2 regions of the Streptomyces sp. NPDC086554 genome follow, and region 1 is predicted to be linked to the other one. Evidence: riboswitches for the same ligand, from Rfam matches in the RefSeq annotation. Region 1 holds a riboswitch; the other holds the start of a gene.
What was found. A riboswitch is a leader RNA that binds a small molecule or an ion and turns the genes downstream of it on or off. The one in region 1 is predicted to bind cobalamin.
Positions count from the first base shown of each region.

Region 1 (4,243 bases):
GTCAAATGGCGGCCCTTCTTCACGGACTCCCGCGCCTGGGAGACGTATCTCCTGCCGGGGCTCAAGAACACGCTCATCGCCGCTTCGCTGTCCATGGTCATCGCGCTGCCGCTCGGGGCGCTGTTCGGCATCGCCCGGCTCTCCGACCACGGGTGGGTGCGGGGTGCGGCCGGCACCGTCGTGGAGTTCTTCCGCGCCATCCCGGTGCTGATCCTGATGCTCTTCGCGAACGCGGCGTACTCCGAGTACACCGACATCAGCCCCGGCACCCGGCCGCTCTACGCCGTGGTCACCGGTCTCGTCCTCTACAACGCCTCCGTACTCGCGGAGATCGTACGAGCCGGAATCCTGTCCCTGCCCCGGGGCCAGACCGACGCGGCCAAGGCGATTGGCATGCGCAAGAACCAGGTCATGCGCCATGTGCTCCTTCCGCAGTCGGTCACCGCGATGCTCCCGGCGATCGTCAGCCAGCTGGTGGTCATCGTGAAGGACACCGCGCTGGGCGGCGCGCTGCTCGGTTTCTCCGAACTCCTTGCGTCGGTCCGCCCGATGAGCGCGAACTACGGTGCGAACACCATCGCCAGCTTCACCGTGGTCTCGGTGATCTTCGTCCTGCTGAACTTCGCGCTCACGTCCTTCGCGGGCTGGCTGGAAGGCAGGCTGAGGCGCGGCAAGAAGTCCACCGGCGCGGTGGTCGGCGTGGACGCGGTCGAGACCCTGGCGACACCGGGCGAGCACGTGAGCCGTGACGATCTCGGTGGCGGGGGCGGCAACTCCAGCAAATGACATGGGGAGCGTTCCCGGTGGTTCAGAGCCCCACGCGGGTGAACGTCACATGCGTTACTCCGCTGGGCGAGGAGGCGGCCTCGACCTCGTAGTTCTGCTCGGTGCCCGTCAGTCCGTCCCAGAGGCGGACGCCTCGGCCGAGCAGGATCGGGACCACCACGATGTGCATGTGGTCGACGAGCCCGGCGGCAAGGAAGTCGCGGATCACGGTGGGCCCGCCGCCGATGCGTACGTCCTGGCCGTCCGCTGCCTCGCGGGCCGTCTCGAGCGCCGTGGCGGGCGAAGTGTCGAGGAAGTGGAACGTCGTGCCGCCCTCCATCTCGATCGGCGGGCGGGGGTGATGGGTGAGGATGAAGGTCGGTGTGTGGAACGGCGGGTTGGGCCCCCACCACCCCTTCCAGTCCGGGTCCTTGTGCCAGCCGGGCGGGCCGAACTTCCCGGCGCCCATGATCTCGGCGCCGATCCCGGGTGCGAACTGCTGGGCGAAAGCGTCGTCGAGGCCGGCGGTCCCGCCGGGCCGGTCGGTCATCCTGTGCCAGAACCGGGTGGTGAACATCCACTCGTGCAGCCTTTCGCCGGCGTGGCCGAACGGCGCGTCGTGGCTCTGACCCTCACCGGTGCCGAAGCCGTCGAGCGAGATGGAGAAGTTGTGGACGCGGGCGAGTGACATGGCTGGAGACTTCCTTCCCTCTGCTGGTCCAGTTTCGTCGCATCAGCTCGGTCATGCAGCCGGGACATCCCGGCCACCGTAGACGTACGCAAAGGTACTGGAGCGTTCTGGCCATGGATCGACCCCGGGGACGGCGCAGGATCTGCGGCGCGGTGTCCGGGGAGTCGGCCAGGGCGTACGGAGCCCGGCCGCGCACCAGCGCGATGTCTCCTGGCGCGAGGAAGACCCGGGGCCCGGCTTCGGGTACCACCCAGCCCTGGCCGCGGGCATGGACGTGGTCGTCGCGAACTCGCGCGGCCCGCAGACCCTGGCCGGTCTCGTCGGCGAGCTGGGTGCGCGCTGGTGGGCAAAGGCGTCCTGGACGCCGCGAACTACTACCCCTCCCGCGACGGACGGATCGAGGAGCTGGACGAGGAGACGCTGACCATCGGTCAGTTCGCCCAACAGGGTCTGCCTGGCGCCAAGTTGGTCAGGGCCTGCCGATCGCCGGCGACGACGCCGGGGCGCGGGCCGAGGACACCGCACTGATGAACAAGCTGGGATACGACACGGTGGACGTCGGCGCGCTCGCCGACAGCTGGCGCTTCGAGCGCGAGACAAGGGCCGCAGCAGCAGTTCCGCCAGTCAGGTCCCCGTCCCCGGCTTCTCCCTCTACTCGCTGAGCAAGTCGGCCCTCGTCGGCATGACCAAGGCCATGGCCCGGGAACTGGGAGGACGGCCGGACGCCACGTACATCACCGGGGCGCAGATCCTTGTGGACGGCGGCCTCACCGGCTGGCCAGGGGCAGCCCTGCGTCGCGTACGAGAGGCGCTCGCCCATGCCATCCGTCATGAGAGGACTCCTCTCGTACGTATAGGCTTCCCCACGCAGCTGGTTCGCCCTGTCCGCCAGGCAGGCGCGTCGTAAGAGGGAACCCGGTGGGAATCCGGGACTGCCCCGCAGCGGTGAGCGGGAACGACCGCCGTCATACGCACTGGATTCGCCTGCGGATCCGGGAAGCGACGGCCAGTAGGTGCCTCGTCCTCCTTCGAGAGGGCTCGGCGGGCCCGTGAGTCCGAAGACCTGCCACTGCCCGTGCGCGAAGGAGCGCACGGCATCTCGGTGACCTCGAGGGCGGGTCGGCGGCGGAAGCGAGCATCCCCGGCCAGGGGCATCCCCGCTCAGGGGCATCCCGGGCGCACTCAGGGGCTACCCCACGGGGCTCGCCTTTCTTGCCGTCCCTTCGCGTCCTCGTCCCGTCCCGGGAACCAGGACGAGTACTCGCGAAGGAGAGTTCCGTGACCGCCACATCCACCGCCACAGCCGCGGCCCGCACCGCCGAGGCCACCGTGTACGGCTATCCCCGGCAAGGCGCCGACCGGGAACTGAAGAAGGCCATCGAGGGGTACTGGAAGGGGCGTGTCGGCGCGGACGAACTGCGCCGGACCGCTTCCGAGTTGCGTCGCGACAACTGGCGGCAGCTCGTCGACGCCGGCATTCACGAGGTGCCGACCGGGGACTTCTCGTACTACGACCATGTCCTGGACACCAGCGTCATGGTGGGCGCCATCCCGGACCGTCACCGTGCCGCCGTCGAAGCCGACCAGCTGGACGGTTACTTCGCCATGGCGCGGGGCACGCAGGACGTGGCGCCCCTTGAGATGACCAAGTGGTTCGACACCAACTATCACTATCTGGTGCCGGAGTTGGGGCCTGACACCGTGTTCAGTGCGGACTCCGGCAAGCAGGTTGCCGAGCTGGGCGAGGCTCTCGCTCTCGGGCACACCGGGCGGCCCGTCCTCGTCGGTCCCGTCACCTATCTGCTGCTCGCCAAGCCCGCACCCGGCGTTGCCCCGGACTTCGAGCCGCTGACGCTCCTCGACCGGCTGCTTCCGGTGTACGCCGAGGTCCTCGCCGATCTGCGCGCCGCGGGCGCCGAGTGGGTCCAGCTGGACGAGCCCGCCCTGGTGCAGGACCGCACCCCTGCCGAACTGAACGCCACCGCCCGCGCCTACCGCGATCTCGGCGCGCTCACCGACCGGCCCCGACTCCTCGTCGCCTCCTATTTCGACCGGCTCGGCGACGCCCTGCCCGTCCTGGCGAAGGCGCCCGTCGACGGTCTCGCCATCGACTTCACCGGGCCCGCCGTCGCCAATCTCGACGACCTCGCCGCCGTCGGCGGCCTGCCCGGCAAGCGTCTTGTCGCCGGTGTCGTCGACGGCCGCAATGTGTGGATCAATGACCTGGGGAAGTCCCTGGCCCTGCTGGGTACGCTGCTCGGCCTCGCCGACCGGGTGGATGTGGCCGCTTCCTGCTCCCTGCTGCACGTCCCGCTGGACGCCGACGCAGAGAAGGGCCTCGATCCGCAGATCGCCCGCTGGCTTGCCTTCGCCCGGCAGAAGACCGGTGAGATCGCCACCCTCGCCCGTGGTCTGGGTGAAGGCACCGGTGCTATTGCCGCTCAACTCGCCGCCAATCGCGCTGACTTGGCGTCGCGCGCCAGTTCCTCGCTCACCCGCGATCCGGAGGTGCGGGCCCGCGCCGCGGCCGTCACCGACGCGGACACCCGCCGTTCCCAGACATACGCCGAGCGGGCCGCCGCCCAGCGCGAACGGCTGCGCCTGCCGCTGCTTCCGACGACGTCCATCGGCTCCTTCCCGCAGACCGGCGAACTGCGCACCGCCCGCGCCGACTTGCGCGCCGGACGCATCGGCACGGCCGCGTACGAGGAGCGCATCGAGGCCGAGATCCGCGAGGTCATCGCCTTCCAGGAGAAGACCGGCATCGACGTCCTGGTGCACGGCGAG
Region 1 covers NZ_JBFBJK010000035.1:72,494-76,736, forward strand. Annotated here, with positions in the region: gene AB0O76_RS38955 (amino acid ABC transporter permease) at 1-786, shown strand, start outside; gene AB0O76_RS38960 (dihydrofolate reductase family protein) at 809-1,456, opposite strand; gene AB0O76_RS38965 (hypothetical protein) at 1,398-1,706, opposite strand; gene AB0O76_RS38970 (hypothetical protein) at 1,799-1,984, shown strand; partial or broken gene AB0O76_RS38975 (oxidoreductase) at 2,082-2,174, shown strand; cobalamin riboswitch at 2,312-2,542, shown strand; gene metE (5-methyltetrahydropteroyltriglutamate--homocysteine S-methyltransferase) at 2,735-4,243, shown strand, end outside.

Region 2 (4,243 bases), on a different contig from region 1:
CGGCAGGCGGGACGGTGGGCGCCGTCGGCTACGCGTTCTCCGCGGTGGAGACCTCCAGGGCGCCCGACCTGGACGGCACGCGGCTTGGGAAGTGGTTGCACCAGGAAACACCTGACGGCGTCCGCACCGTCGAGTCCTCGACGGAGATCGCCGGCATCCTGGTGTACCCACACGGAGGCGCCCGGCTCACGGCATATCCTCACGGCAGCCATCCGCCGAGCTGCGACCAGAAGTGCGAGTCGTTCGACACACGGGTGACCTTCCGCGTTGCCCAGGGCGACCTGCGCATCCTCGTCGACGGCCATACCGCGGCCGATGCGGTGAACATGCTGCCGGAGCTACCCAGGCAGTCTCGGACCTGGCTCGCTCAGAGCGCCGCCCGGCACCCGCTCGACCGGTTCCTGCTCCCCGGTGCGATGGGCGGAGTCCTGATCGCGCTGATCGGCGGCCCTGCTTCGGGTCTCTATCGTGCGCTCAGTGCTCCCTCCGATCTCATCCGGGCGGCCAATCCGCAAGTCATCCTGCGCACGGACCGCATGGCGTCGCTTTCCCGGTCCGGAGTCGTGGCGGTCATGACGGGCGGGGTGTGTGTCCTCCTGGCCTGGGCGTTCGCGTCGCGGGGCGGGCTCGACCATGTCGCGGCGCAGATGTGGGTGCCGATGGGCACCGCCGCACTCGCGCTCACCGCTTGGGGGCAACTGGCCGTTGCCCGTGTCTGGCTGGCCCTGACGCGGCGGCTGCCCTGGCGAATCATGACGTTCCTCGACGAAGCGCACCGCAGGGGAGTGCTACGGCAGTCCGGCGCTCACTACGAGTTCCGCCATCTGCGCATGCAGCAGCGGCTCGCCTCGGCCACCGAGGTGTCGCAGGAAGACCCCCGGGCCACCGCGCCCACGGCATGACGGCCCAGGCAAACGAACCCCGGCAGGGCGCCGTTGACCAGGTAGGCGTCGACGGAGCGGTCGATGCAGGCCGAGTTGGAAGCGTAGGCGCCGTGGCCGGTGCCCTCGCGGATCAGTAGCGATCCGCGCTCCAACTGGGCTTGGACCGCCTGGGCGTTGCTCAGGGGGGTCGCCGCGTCGTCTGTGTAGGAGACGAGGAGTACGGGTGCCGCGCCGGGCGCCCTGATCGGCCCGACGTCGCCCCTGGGCGGCACCGGCCAGGTACCGCAGTCAAGCATCGTCCAAGCGTTGACGCGGCCGAACACCGGTGAGCGCTCTACGGGTACGGGGCGGAGGTCATCCCCGCTCTGCAGGGCTGACGAGGTCCCTACGACGCCTCCGGTGCCAGGGCGTCTCCGCTGCGGACGTTCCATCGCCCGGTGCGGCCGCTGAGTCGGGTGGCGGTGAGCGGGCGGATGTCCAGTCGCCAGAATGCCTGATCGGGTGCCGAGAGGGCGTGGACGAGGGCCGCGCGGATCACGTCCGGCTCGACGACGGCGACGACGTGCCCGGCCGGGCTGCCCAAGGTGTCGAGCCAGGCTGCGACGCGGAGGCGTACGTCGTGCAGTGATTCGCCGCCGTGGGGTACGGCAGTTGGATCGTCCAGCCAGAGAGCGACGGCCTCCGCTTCGGCGCTCGCCACGGAGTCCAGCGTCTGTCCCTGCCAGCGGCCCATGTCGCAGGCGGCGAGGGCGGCGAGAGGTTCGGCGGGGGCAAGCCCGAGTGCCTGGGCGGTCCGGCGGCAGCGTGGGGACGGTGAGGTGTAGGTGGCAACGGCTGGGGGGAGTGAGCCGGCGGCCGCCTCGGCGCGTGCGATTCCCGCCGGGTCGAGAGGGCTGTCGTCGTCGAAGCGGACCTCCTTCAGAGCCTGACTCGTGGCGGGAGATACCAGCGTGAGACGTACGGTCATCGGTTCCTCCGGAGGGCCTTCGCGTGGCCGTTGACCCGCGGCGGCACCCTACCTGTGGGGGGGCGTGTCGGCGTGACGGGGGCGTACGGGCGTGATACGGGACTCACGCCCTTGGCCGGAGGGTCGGCGCGCGGTACGGTCACGGCGAACATCTCAACAGAACGTACAGAACGTGACGACGGCGAGACGGAAGTCCGGTGCAAGTCCGGCACGGTCGCGCCACTGTGAGCCGCAGCGGGATCCTTCGAGGGTGACGCCGTGGTGAGTCAGACCCGTGGACCGTCGTCCTGCACCACCGTATGGGACGCGTGTTCCCCGAGGAGGTTCCACCATGGCCGAGGCCGCCGTTTCTGCTGCCGCTTCCGCTCCTGCTGTTCCTGCAACACCGACTGCTCTGCCCGTACGGGCCGTCCTGCCCTGGGCGCTGTTCGTCGGACTCCTGGCGCTGATCGCGCTGTACTTCGTCGGTGCCGAGCAGGGTGCCACCTCCGTGTTCGCGGGCACCGACGTGCACGAGTGGGTCCACGACGGGCGTCATCTGCTCGGCTTCCCGTGCCACTGAGAGGCGACAAGTACGTGCACGCCTCAACTGTGAGAAATCTGCTGGTCCGTGGCATGCTCGCGGGCCTGATCGCCGGACTCTTCGCCTTCGGCGTGGCCTACTCGATCGGTGAGCCGCCCGTCGACGGCTCGATCGCGGTGGAGGAGGCCCAGGCCGCCCGCGACGCGCCCCACGCGGGGCACGGCGGCGCCGCGTCCGAGGAGGCCGCCGAGGAGGAAGAAGCGGTCAGCCGCACGGAGCAGTCGACCGTCGGTCTGGCCACCGGTGTCCTCGTGTACGGGGTCGCGCTGGGCGGCATCGCGTCCCTGGCGTTCTCCTTCGCCCTGGGCCGCATCGGCCGGTTCAGCCCACGGGCAACTGCGGCGCTCACGGCGGCCGCCGCCTTCACCACCGTCTACCTCGTGCCGTTCCTGAAGTACCCGGCCACCCCGCCCGCGGTCGGCAACCCGGACACCATCGGGAAGCGAACCATGCTGTTCTTCCTGATGATCCTGCTCAGTGTGCTGCTCGGCATCGCCGCAGTCATCATCGGGCGGCGACTGGCACCGCGTCTGGGCAACTGGAACGCGACGCTTGCCGCCGGGGCGGGGTTCATCGCCGTGCTGGCTGTCGCGTTCGTGTTCCTGCCCGCGAACGACGACGCGGTCAAGGCCGGATTCCCCGCAGCCCTGTTGTGGGAGTTCAGAGTCGCTTCACTGGCGATCCAGGCCGTGCTGTGGGCGGTCTTCGGCATCCTCTTCGGAGGCTTGGCACAGCGGCTCCTCGTCCCGCGGGCGGCCGACGCCAAGACCGAGGCCGAGCAGCCGACACCAGCCGTCGCCTGACCCTACGTACGGCGCGACGCACCGGCCCAAGCCCCGCCAACCCCTTTGGGGTCGGCGGGGCTTGGGCTTGGTGCGCCACGGTGGGTCCCCTCAGGCGGCGTCCTCGCGAGTGAAGTGCAGGGCGTCCCGGCCGGCTCGTCGTCTTCGCCCATCGCAGCGGCCTCGCCCCCGGCGACGTAGGGCGAGAGGTCAGTGGCGGACGTGGAGTGCGTCCGCCATGGGGCGGTGGCTGTGCCGCCAACCGGCGCCCACGGCAAGGGCGTCGACGATGTGCGGGTGGTCGGGGGCGAGGCCCGCATGCTCGTGCTCGATCGCCGGGTCGATGGTTGAAGCGCCCTTCGGGCTGGCCGCCGGGTTGATGGTTGAAGCGCCCTTCGGGCTGGCCGCCGGGTTGATGGTTGAAGCGCCCTTCGGGCTGACCGTCGGGTCGATGGTTGAAGCGCCCTTCAGGCTGACCGCCGGATCGACGGCCGAAGCACCACCCTTCGGGCTGACCGCCGGATCGACGGCCGAAGCACCCCTCGGCCGGATCGCAGGATCGACGGCTGAAGCATCCCCCGGCCCGACCGCCAACTCCCCGGCCCGCGCGGGCCACAGCCGCAGTGCCCCCACGGCCGCGCCCAGCGCGATGGCGCCAAGGGCGGCCACGGCCCACCCGAGCCCGGCCGCCCCGCCCAGCCAGCCCGCCAGCGGATACGTCAGCAGCCAGCACGAGTGCGACAGCGAGAACTGTGCCGCGAACGCCGCCGTCCGCTCCTCCTTCGGAGCCGAACGCCGGATCAGCCGCCCGGCAGGTGTGAGCACCATCGAGCACGCGGCCCCGAACGCCGCCCACGTCACAAGGAGCGCGGGCCAGCGCCAACTCCCGCCCTGCCCGGCTGTGACGACTCCGAGCCCCGCGAACATGGCCACGAGGAGCAGCGCCCCGCTCAGCATCACGGTCCGGTCCCGGACCCGGTCGAGCGCGCGGGGCAGGATCAGCGCGACGGCCATCGAACCGCCGCCG
Region 2 covers NZ_JBFBJK010000017.1:34,441-38,683, forward strand. Annotated here, with positions in the region: gene AB0O76_RS26515 (NACHT domain-containing protein) at 1-902, shown strand, start outside; gene AB0O76_RS26520 (alpha/beta hydrolase) at 809-1,315, opposite strand; gene AB0O76_RS26525 (histidine phosphatase family protein) at 1,270-1,851, opposite strand; cobalamin riboswitch at 2,001-2,143, shown strand; gene AB0O76_RS26530 (CbtB-domain containing protein) at 2,183-2,413, shown strand; gene AB0O76_RS26535 (CbtA family protein) at 2,428-3,237, shown strand; partial or broken gene AB0O76_RS26540 (MFS transporter) at 3,820-4,243, opposite strand, start outside.
Region 2: another riboswitch for cobalamin. It lies ahead of AB0O76_RS26530 (CbtB-domain containing protein); the one in region 1 lies ahead of metE (5-methyltetrahydropteroyltriglutamate--homocysteine S-methyltransferase).